DNA from 2 places in the Enterobacter huaxiensis genome. Region 1 is predicted to be linked to the other one. Evidence: predicted binding sites of a transcription regulator. Region 1 holds the regulator's gene; the other holds the start of a gene.
The links. The regulator Fur, encoded in region 1, represses iron uptake genes when iron is present. The targets are predictions, from matches to a motif close to ATAATAATGAGAACNACTATCAA.

Region 2: fes (enterochelin esterase) is a predicted target of Fur. The motif match lies at 3,029-3,051, and genes of this name have one in related genera.

The regions. Positions count from the first base shown of each region.
Region 1 is NZ_CP043342.1:3,406,736-3,412,584, forward strand. Features, by position in the region: gene ybfF (esterase) at 1-586, shown strand, start outside; gene ybfE (LexA regulated protein) at 715-1,002, shown strand; gene fldA (flavodoxin FldA) at 1,158-1,688, shown strand; gene fur (ferric iron uptake transcriptional regulator) at 1,980-2,426, shown strand; gene chiQ (ChiQ/YbfN family lipoprotein) at 2,573-2,902, opposite strand; gene chiP (chitoporin ChiP) at 2,950-4,347, opposite strand; gene glnS (glutamine--tRNA ligase) at 4,794-5,849, opposite strand, start outside.
Region 2 is NZ_CP043342.1:3,509,340-3,515,188, forward strand. Features, by position in the region: gene entF (enterobactin non-ribosomal peptide synthetase EntF) at 1-1,551, opposite strand, end outside; gene D5067_RS16790 (MbtH family protein) at 1,548-1,760, opposite strand; gene fes (enterochelin esterase) at 1,774-2,973, opposite strand; gene D5067_RS16800 (TonB-dependent siderophore receptor) at 3,119-5,368, shown strand.

The DNA of each region.
Region 1 (5,849 bases):
TTACGCGGCGATGGCGCAGGATCTGCTGGATACGCTGGACGCTAACGGCCTGCAGAAGGTGACACTCATCGGGCATTCAATGGGTGGCAAAGCGGTGATGGCCCTGACGGCGCTGGCGCCGGAACGTATCAATGGCCTGGTGGTCATTGACGTTGCGCCCGTGGATTACGACGTGCGTCGCCACGATGAGATTTTTGCTGCCATCAATGCGGTAACAGAAGCGGGGGTCTCTACCCGCCAGCAGGCTGCCGCGGTGATGCGTGAGCATCTGGATGAGGAAGGGGTTGTGCAGTTCCTGCTGAAATCCTTCGTCGACGGAGAGTGGCGCTTTAACGTGCCGGTCCTGTGGGATCAGTATTCTCATATTGTGGGCTGGGAAGCTGTTCCCGCCTGGCCGCACCCTACCCTCTTTATTCGTGGCGGAAACTCCCCTTACGTCACCGACGCTTATCGCGACACGCTGCTGGCGCAATTCCCGCAGGCTCGAGCCCATGTCATTGCAGGTGCCGGGCACTGGGTTCACGCGGAAAAACCGGACGCTGTTCTGCGCGCTATCCGTCGCTATCTCACTGATACTGCGAATTGATTAAAAAGACAGCGACTGGACGGCGATGGGCTTCCAGTCGTTGGCGCGCCGTTTTCGCTGATGTATGATGGCGCGCTTATCGCCCGGGCTTTAGCAGGGCGGCGTGTTTCCCCCGAAGTCTCAGAATTATGGCCAAAGAACAAACGGACCGTACGACACTAGATCTGTTCGCGAATGAGCGTCGCCCGGGAAGACCCAAGACGAATCCGCTTTCACGCGATGAACAGCTGCGTATCAATAAACGCAACCAGCTTAAACGCGATAAAACTCGTGGACTTAAGCGTGTCGAACTGAAGCTGAACGCCGATGCTGTCGATGCACTAAATGAGCTGGCAGAGGCGCGCAACATCAGCCGCAGCGAACTGATCGAAGAGATACTGATCGCTCAACTCGAGGCTTTGCGCAGCAAGGCATAAGTCTGAAAATCCCCTTTATTACCCTTTTCATGTAGCACAGAGTGCAGTCCTGCGTGATAGCTGTTTCCGCAGGGTTGTCTGTTCTGCTATTATTGCCCTTATCCGTGGACAAATTGCGCCACCATACCATTAAGTTTCAAGAGGTTATTTTACTCATGGCAATCATCGGCATTTTCTTCGGCAGTGATACCGGCAATACCGAAAATATCGCAAAAAACATTCAAAAACAGCTCGGTAAAGACGTTGCCGATGTGCACGACATCGCCAAGAGCAGCAAAGAAGACCTCGAAGGCTATGACATCCTGCTGCTGGGTATCCCAACCTGGTACTACGGTGAAGCCCAGTGTGACTGGGACGATTTCTTCCCGACGCTGGAAGAGGTGGACTTCAACGGCAAGCTGGTTGCGCTGTTTGGCTGTGGCGATCAGGAAGACTACGCAGAGTACTTCTGTGACGCACTGGGCACCATCCGCGACATCATCGAGCCACGCGGTGCTGCTATCGTGGGCCACTGGCCAACGGCGGGTTATCACTTTGAAGCGTCCAAAGGCCTGGCGGATGACGATCACTTCGTGGGCCTGGCTATCGATGAAGATCGTCAGCCGGAACTCACCGCTGAGCGCGTTGAAAAATGGGTTAAGCAGGTTCGCGAAGAGCTGAATCTGGACGACATTCTGAACGCCTGATGGCCCTGCGGCGCAGCCTTGGTTGCGCCCATTTTCCAGGTAAAACCGATTAAATTAATTGCTACAAACTTTTAACTTTTTCGCTCAGACCTGTACAATATCCCCCTGGTAAAAAGTGGGTGCCATCGAACAAGTTTGTTGGTGATACCACGTTTTTATAAGCATACTTTGCTTGAGACTTGCAGTTTTCATTTAGCCATGGCAGTTCTATAATGAGACGCATTATCCCAAGTGCATTTTCTGTCACTTCTTCATTAGAAGTGAATCGTTTAGCAACAGGACAGATTCCGCATGACTGACAACAATACCGCATTAAAGAAGGCTGGCCTGAAAGTAACGCTTCCTCGGTTAAAAATCCTTGAAGTGCTTCAGGGACCAGACAATCACCATGTCAGTGCGGAAGACCTTTATAAGCGTCTTATCGACATGGGCGAAGAGATTGGGCTGGCAACCGTGTATCGCGTGCTGAACCAGTTCGATGACGCGGGCATTGTGACCCGTCATAATTTCGAAGGCGGTAAGTCTGTTTTCGAACTGACCCAGCAGCATCACCACGATCACCTGATCTGCCTCGACTGTGGCAAGGTCATTGAATTTAGCGATGATTCCATCGAATCACGCCAGCGTGAAATCGCTGCCCGTCACGGCATCCGCCTGACCAATCACAGCCTGTACCTGTATGGTCACTGCGCTGAAGGCGACTGCCGCGAAAACGACCACGCGCACGACGCGAAGTAAGTTCGTGTTTATACTCTGAGCCAGCCATTAGGTTGGCTTTTTTTTTGCGTTAAAAAGCCCGGTGGCGCTGCGCTTGCCGGGCCTACGGGCTATGACACCTTTGTAGGACCGGTAAGCGCAGCGCCACCGGGCATAATAACAGCGAATTAATTACTGTTATTGCTTCGAATTTCTTTCCAAATCTGGTCGCAACGCTTCGCCACTTCCTGATCGTTACCGGTTTTACGCGCCTGAATGCAGGCCTGGTAATCCATCACGCGGACGTTTTCCTGCGTCGCGAACTGCTCGTGCGCTTTCTCTTTCTTCAGCACGTTAAGCACGCTCTGACAGGCCTCGATTTTCTCCGGCGAACCTTCCGCAGTATTGATGCAGGCGCTATACGCCTCCTTCAGACGGGTGTCCTCTTTCGGCGCCTGTGTCTGAGCACACGCCACCAGCCCTGATGCCAGCAACGCGACGATTACAATTTTTTTCATCATGTGCAGTCTCCATACCGGCGGGACTCAGCCCGCCGGTGCGTTCATCAGAAGATGGTGAATGGTGCGATAACCATGAATTTCACGTCACGTTCATCCTGGAAGATGTTGCCGTAACCGCCCGCATAGCTCGGAATGTCAGAGTGGTTGTCATACTGCGTGAAGTGCAGTTTAAACATCGTGCCTTTCGCGCGCCCATCCTGCAGGGTGTAGATCGCATCCAGGCTGTAAGAGGACTCTTTCAGACGGTAGTTTGGATCGTAGTATGCGTCCGGAGTGGCCATATCAGCAGGCTTCGCGTCCCAGGCATAAGCGTAAGATGCCCCCACCGCCCAGCCAGGCAGGTTCCAGTTTTTGAGGTCGTACATCGCGCCGAAGAAGAGCGCTTTTTCGCCGTCGGCGTTGAAGTCAGAGCGGTTATCCCACCAGATATCCAGACGACCGTTGGACGATGCATAGGTTGGCGTCATACGCTGCAGGAAGTAACCCTGCTGCCCTTCCGCCTTCACCCATGTCCCTTCAAGACGCAGATCAACCTGGCCCACTTTGTAGCCGAAGGTCAGCGCCTGCAGCCATGCGGTGCCGTCATAGATATCGTTGACGGTGCCATTGCTCGCTTTATCACGGGTACCGTAGAACTGATAGCTGGTGCTCAGCGGGCTGCCCGCAACATCAAATTTGTAGCTGGCTTTTGCAAAGTACTGGTCAATATACCCTTCCGCCTGACCAAAAGCGGCTTCAAGCACCAGGTCGTTTTTGAAGTCATACTTCGCGCCCAGAGAGTGGAGATAGTCCACTTTGGTCTTTTTATCGTTCTGGTAAAACTTGTCCATCTCGATGTGCCACGGCGCTTTATATTCGTTGGTCCACATGTAGGAGAAGCTCAACGCGCCCGCATCGCCGTAGTCAAAGTTAGCCCCGGCTTCGGCCCCCTGATAGGTGCCCGGCATAAAGCTCCAGTGCGGTGCTAACAGCGTTTGACCGGTTGGCTGAATATAACCACCGCGCGCCCATACCGGGCCGTATTTGAATTTCGCTGCTGCCTTATACAGGCTGACGCCGCTTTTATCGCCGGACCAGTCTTCTTTATAGGCTTTATTACTGGAGGAGAAGGCGATTTCGTTCGGGTGACCGCTGTCGCCGTTTTCCGCCATTTCAATGGCCGTGAAGGCGGCAATATCCAGACCGAACATATCTGCAGCATAGCCCGACTGGAAATCGAGGTTGGCGTTCCAGGTTGAGTGAGCAAGGTTGGTTTTATATTTGTTTTCGGTGACGTCTTTACGGTCACGTTGACGCTGCCAGTAATAAATACCGCCCGTGAGGGTAGAATCATCGATGAAACCTTCGGCCTTAGCTTCTGGGGTAATCACCAAGCTCGACATTGCTGTCACACCGGCGATAGCCAGCGCCAGCGCACTACGTTTGCCACTGAACGTACGCATAGATTATTCCTCTTTGACGAATTAAAACGCCTAAAACGGCGAAAATATAAAAGACCTAATGGTCAGGGGTAGTCAGAAATACCCTCGAATTAACTACCGCCTTTAGGTTATTTTTCGCGACGCGAATTATCAATGCTTTTTAATAAGCAAAAGTCAGGATTATGACGAAGTGCACATAATTAGTAGTGCTTTGTAACATTTACGGGGAGACGAGGAATGGCGGGATATAGCGAGAAATTTCAGGGCGTAAAGGCAGACTACCCCGTATGTTTTTTAGTCATCTCCATTTCCGTAAAAATAGAAACTTTATTTAAAAAAATAAGTAGCACCTCATTGACCTGATTTCCCGGCAGAGAATATTTCCTCAGACCGTTAATAGCATGATCGTTAAATAAAAAAACGCCGCATATAGCGGCGTTTGTCTCTCATTGACCAGAGCAGCGATATTATTCGCCGATCTTAGCCCAGGTATCACGCAGACCGACGGTACGGTTAAATACCGGCTTTTCAGCGGTGCTGTAGCGGCTGTCCAGGCAGAAGTACCCTTCGCGTTCGAACTGGAACGCTTTACCGGCTTCAGCGGCTTTCAGAGACGGCTCGGCATAACCCTGCTTGATAATCAGCGACTCGGTATTGATAACCGAGAGGAAGTCTTCCGCTGCGCCCGGGTTAGGCACGCTGAACAGACGGTCGTACAGGCGGATTTCCACCGGCAGCGCATGCGTCGCGCTCACCCAGTGAATAACGCCCTTCACTTTACGTCCGTCAGCAGGATCTTTGCTCAGGGTCTCTGCATCGTAAGAACAGAAGATGGTGGTGATATTCCCTTCTGCATCTTTCTCTACGCGCTCGGCTTTGATCACGTACGCGTTACGCAGACGCACTTCTTTGCCCAGCACCAGACGCTTGTACTGCTTGTTCGCTTCTTCGCGGAAGTCAGCACGATCGATCCAGATTTCGCCGCTGAACGGCACGTCGCGGGTCCCCATCTCCGGCTTGCTCGGATGGTTAGGCATTGCCACCAGCTCGCTCTTGCCCTGCGGGTAGTTTTCGATAACCAGCTTAACCGGGTCGATCACCGCCATCGCGCGCGGAGCGTTTTCGTTCAGGTCTTCACGGATGCAGGATTCCAGAGAAGCGATTTCAATGGTGTTGTCCTGTTTGGTGACGCCGATGCGTTTGCAGAACTCGCGAATTGACGCAGAGGTGTAGCCACGACGGCGCAGACCAGAGATGGTCGGCATGCGCGGATCATCCCAGCCTTCAACGTGCTTGTCGGTGACCAGCAGGTTCAGCTTACGTTTGGACATCACGGTGTATTCCAGGTTCAGACGAGAGAACTCGTACTGGCGCGGATGCACAGGAATAGTGATGTTATCCAGCACCCAGTCGTACAGACGGCGGTTGTCCTGGAACTCCAGCGTACAGAGTGAATGCGTGATGCCTTCCAGCGCATCGCTGATGCAGTGGGTGAAGTCGTACATCGGGTAGATGCACCACTT
Region 2 (5,849 bases), 100 kb from region 1:
CAGCGCCAGGGTCAGGAACACCGAGCGCGGGAGCGCCACCGCCACGCTGTCGCCCGGCTTGACGCCGCGATCGCGCAGCAGGTTAGCCAGCGCGACGACCTGCTCGCGCATCTGGCGATAGCTGAGCTCAACGTGCGCATCCGCCAGCGCGGGGGCGTCCGGCGTTTTGCTCGCCTGCTCCGCCACCAGATCCGCGAGCGTAGTGGACGGCAGCGCCAGCCCGGTGTCGTTGATGCGCGACAGCTGCGCGTACTCCTGCTCAGAAACGGTTTCCACTTCGCCGCAGCGCAGGTCCGGATTAGCCGCAAACTGCTGCAGCATCGCGTTCAGGCGCGCCGCGTGGCGCTTCAGCTCCACCTCATCGTAACGCTGTTTATTGGCGAGGATCTCAATGCTCAGCCCGCCCTGCTCGTCCGGGAACAGCGCCAGCTCCAGATCGTTTACCGGGCCGGTGGCCAGCGTGTGGGTGATGGCCTCCACGCCGTCGATATCCAGCTGATAATCGAAGACCTTAACGTTCAGCACCGGGCCAAACAGCGCTTCGTCGCCCGCGGCACGCCCGCTGTCGCGCACGATCTGCTCGGCGTCGTAGCGCTGGTGGCGGCGCATTTTTTTCAGCTGGTTCGCCAGACGCAGCGCCAGCTCCGGCAGGCTCTCCTGGGCGTTGATGTTCACCGCCAGCGGCAGGACGTTGAGCACCGGCCCGGTCGCGGTCAGCGCGGCGGAGCCCATGCGGCGCATGAAGATAAACCCGGCGGCGTAGTCCAGCCGTCCGGTCAGGCGGCCCAGCCACAGCGCCACCAGCGCAAGCGCCAGATCGGTGCGCTGCACCTGCCCTGCCGCCTGTGCAAGCTGGCTAAAGGCGCGGCCGTCGGTAGCAATTTTCAGGCGCAGGATATCGGTTGTCGCCGCGCGGCCCGGTAAAGGAGCAGCAGAAAGCGACACCGGAGAAGGAAGCTGCCTGCGCTGCTCTGCCCAGAAGGCACCGTCGCGCGCGTATGCCTCGCTGTCGCGATAGCGCTGATACTCGTCCACCACCTCGGCAAACGGCGTAAACGGGGATGCGGGCGTCGGGTCACCCTTTTTCCAGGCGGCATAAATCGCGGCGATCTGGCGGGTAATGGCCGGGAAGCTAAAGCCATCCACCACCAGATGGTGATAGCGCTGATACCAGTACCAGTGGCTTTCGCCCACCCGAATCAGCTGGTGAAACGCCAGCGGCTGCCCGCTCTCGACGCGCAGGTTTTGATTGAGATCGGCCTCCATCAGCGCCACGGCGTCGTCGTGAGAGGTAACGCGAACGATGGATGGCTCCGGCAGAATGACGGTGTCATCCACCCACTGCCACACCTCGCCGTTATCCTCGGCAAAACGCGTGCGCAGGGTATCGGCCTGCATCATGCCAGCGGCAATCGCCTTTGCCAGCAGCGGCGCATCGATGTCGCCTTTCAGTTCGGTGTAGTGCGCCACGCTCCAGGCGTTTGGCAGCGTGGAAAGCTGCTCCGCCATCCAGATACCCGGCTGGGCGGCGACAAGCGGAAGACGGTTCATGCGTGCTCCTCCGCAAAATGAGAAGGTTCAAGCGTTTTCCAGCGTTCGGCCAGCCACTGCTGGCACGCCTCCTGGGACTGCGGCTCGCAGACAACGCGCCAGCCTGCGGGCAGCTCGCACTGCTGCGGCCACAGGCTGTACTGCCCCTGGTCGTTTTGCAAAATGGCGAACTGTCCCTGCGGATTATCGAAAGGATTGCTGAATTCCATACAAACTCCGTTATTAAATAAGCGGCTGCCAGAGGGTCATTAGCCCCTGCGTCAGCCCACCGCGCCAGCAAAGCGCATCGTGCCCGCCGTCAACCTGACGCCAGATAACCGGTTGCTGTGTGTGTTGTAGTTCGGCGTAAAGCGCCTGATTTGCGCGGAAAATGAGCGGCTCGTTGCGCCCGGCCTCAAGGACGATGCGCAGCCCGCGTGCGGTTTTTTCACCCGCTTTAAGTTGTTCGATAAGCAGCCCGTCCCGCTGCGCGCCGCGGTGCGGCCACCAGTAGGAACCGGACTGGCTGAGCACGCAGCCAAAACGCTGCGGCCAGTTGAGCCCTGCGTAAAGAGAGGAAAGCCCGCCGAAGCTCTGCCCCGCCACAACGGTACGCTCGGCGCGGTCGCTGAACGGTGCGAGGGTTTTCACCCGCGGGAGAAGTTCTTCCTGCACCGCCAGCCAGAACTCGGGGTTGCAGGGCAGCTCGCGGCTGCGGTGCTCGGTATCGATCGCGTCGATTAACACGTAGACCGCAGGCGGCAGCTTGCCTTCATCCGTGAGCGACGTCAGCGCAGGCCAGACGGGCATGCTTTCGGCCCAGAACTGCCCGTCGAGCAGGACCGCCAGCGGGCGCTCGGGGTTCTCGTCACCGGTGGTAAAAATCCAGACGCGGCGGCGGTTGCCCAGCCGCGCGCTGTTCCACTCAATGCTGACGGGCTTTTTGTAGGGCGCATCGGGATGGTTCCAGCCCGGCTGCACCGGGGCCTCAGGCATTTCCAGCGCCGAGACGGCGTGGCCGCGCCCGCCGCGCCAGCTTTGCGGGTTCAGCGGGTCGGACACCGCGTGCGGCAGCAGCTTGCGCCAGCCTTCGCGCAGCGCCATGCGGTCCGGCAGCTCGCCTTCAAACACCGCGCTGGAAAAGTCGTCTTCATGACTGGAGGGAATAAAGCAGTAGCTGCCGCGCCATTCCGGGCTGAAATCGCCCTGCCACTGCCAGACGTCGGTATCCGGGATGCGTTCGAGAGACTGCGGGCGGGCATTCTGATGGTGATCGGTCACGCCGGTGATATAGAGCCAGACGCGCTTCACCGCGGACGTTTTCTGGGTTCCTGCCGGGTCACGCCACCAGAAGGTGACGCGATAGCTCTCCTTCTGACGTTCCCATTCCGGCCCGTTTTTCGATTGCCACCACCCTTCACTTCCGGTTGTTAACGCCGTCACCCTTATAACCCCATGTTTAGCTGACTTTTTTGCTTCAGAGCAAATTTTATTGATAATATTATTGATAACTATTTGCATTTGCAATAGCGTAATGCCCGCGCTGTGGGAAGCGCGTTCATAAATAATCATAAAAGCGGGACGTACAATGAATAAGAAGATTCACTCTCTGGCATTGCTGGTCAATTTAGGGATTTATGGGGTCGCGCTGCCCGCTATGGCAGACGACAGCACCGCCACCGCGCAGCACGAAGACACGATGGTGATCACCGCCGCAGAGCAAAACCTGCAGGCGCCAGGCGTATCGACCATCACGGCCGATGAAATCCGTAAAAACCCTCCCGCGCGGGATGTGGCGGAAATCATCCGCACCATGCCGGGCGTTAACCTGACCGGTAACTCCACCAGCGGCCAGCGCGGCAACAACCGCCAGATCGACATTCGCGGCATGGGCCCGGAGAATACCCTGATCCTGATCGACGGCAAGCCGGTCACCAGCCGCAACTCCATCCGCCTGGGCTGGCGCGGCGAGCGTGATACCCGCGGCGATACCGGCTGGGTACCGCCAGAGATGATCGAACGCATCGAAGTGATCCGCGGCCCGGCTGCGGCTCGCTACGGCAACGGCGCGGCAGGCGGCGTGGTCAATATCATCACTAAAAAATTCGACAACCAGTGGCACGGTTCCTGGAACACCTATCTGAACGCGCCGGAACATAAGGATGAAGGTTCCACCAAGCGAACCAACTTCAGCCTGAGCGGCCCGCTGGGCGGCGACTTCAGCTTCCGCATGTTCGGCAACCTGGATAAAACTCAGGCCGACGCGTGGGACATTAACCAGGGCCATCAGTCCGATCGCACCGGCGCGTATGCCGACACGCTGCCGGCGGGCCGTGAAGGCGTAGAGAACAAAGACATCAACGGCGTGGTGCGCTGGGACTTCGCGCCTATGCAGTCCCTCGAATTTGAAGCGGGCTACAGCCGCCAGAACAACCTCTACGCGGGCGATACCCAGAACACCAACAACGACAACAGCTCCAACGGCCTGGTGAAGAAAAACTACGGTAAAGAGACAAACCGTATCTATCGTCAGAACTTCGCGGTGACCTGGAACGGCGGCTGGGATAACGGCATCACCACCAGCAACTGGGCGCAGTACGAACATACCCGCAACTCGCGTCTGGGCGAAGGGCTGGCGGGCGGTCTGGAAGGGTTATTCAACAGCAATAAATTCACCGACACCGATCTTGCTGACGTGATGCTGCACAGTGAAATCAACCTGCCGATCGATTTCCTCGTCAACCAGAACCTGACCCTGGGCACCGAGTGGAACCAGCAGCGCATGAAGGATTCCACCTCCAACACCCAGGCCCAGCAGGGCGGCACCATCCCGGGCATGAGCGACGACCGTAGCCCGTACTCCTCGGCGGAGATTTTCTCCCTCTTCGCCGAGAACAACATGGAGCTGACCGACAGCACCATGCTGACCCCGGCGCTGCGCTTCGACTACCACACCATTGTGGGCAACAACTGGAGCCCGTCCCTGAACCTGTCGCAGGGCCTGGGGGATGACTTCACGCTGAAAATGGGTATCGCGCGCGCTTACAAAGCCCCGAGCCTGTACCAGACCAACCCGAACTACCTGCTGTACAGCAAAGGCCAGGGCTGCTACGCCAGCTCTGACGGCGTGGGCTGCTACATGATGGGTAACGACGACCTGAAGGCCGAAACCAGCATCAACAAAGAGATTGGCCTTGAGTGGAAGCACGACGGCTGGCTGGCGGGCGTGACCTGGTTCCGTAACGACTATCGCGACAAGATTGAAGCGGGCTACGCGCCGATTGGCCAGACGTCCACCAGTAAAGTCACCACCGACATTTACCAGTGGGAAAACGTGCCTAAGGCCGTAGTTGAAGGTCTGGAAGGCTCCCTGAACGTGCCGGTAAGCGACACGATCAACTGGACCAACAACATCACCTACATGCTGCAGAGCAAGAACAAAGAGACCGGCGACCGTCTGTCGATCATTCCTGAGTACACGCTGAACTCAACCCTGAGCTGGCAGGTCCATCAGGACGTATCGCTTCAGTCGACCTTCACCTGGTACGGCAAGCAGCAGCCGAAGAAATACAACTACAAAGGTCAGCCTGTTACCGGGTCTGAGAAAGACGAAGTTAGCCCGTACAGCATCGTTGGCCTGAGCGCGACCTGGGACGTGACCAAAAACGTCAGCCTGACCGGCGGGATTGATAACGTCTTCGATAAACGTCAGTGGCGCGCGGGTAATGCCCAGACCACGGGTAATACCACGACGGGGGCGTATATGTACGGCGCAGGTGCCTATACGTATAACGAGCCGGGCCGTACCTGGTATATGAGCGTGAATACGCATTTCTAGGTAAAAGCAAAACGGCAACCCTGTTGCCGTTTTTAATTTCTCCACCCTCTCCCCGCGGGAGAGGGCCGGGGTGAGAGCCTCAGACCGCATATTCCCCCTTCATCTGAAAGTTTACATTCGCCCCTTTCAAATAAAAGTCTACATTTATAAATCTGGCATAATTCGTTGTGTTTACATTGCCACTAACGGTTATTTCCCACAAGCACTTAACAAACACCCAATTTATTTCTCCTGATATTCAATTTAATTATTTAAAACAGAAAAACATAAATTAATACAATAAAAAACCTGTTGTCTCGCCATAAGAAACGCCTGTAATCTCTGCCACGCCCGCCCGTCCTGGCGGTAAGCACCTATAAACACTGCATTCAGGAAAGAGCCACGGCATAAAAGCCGAGGCGCACGTACGCACGCTGTAAAAGCATCCGCACGTTTATACGAATAGTTTTTAATTACAAGCATCAGAATTGTAACGCTGGGC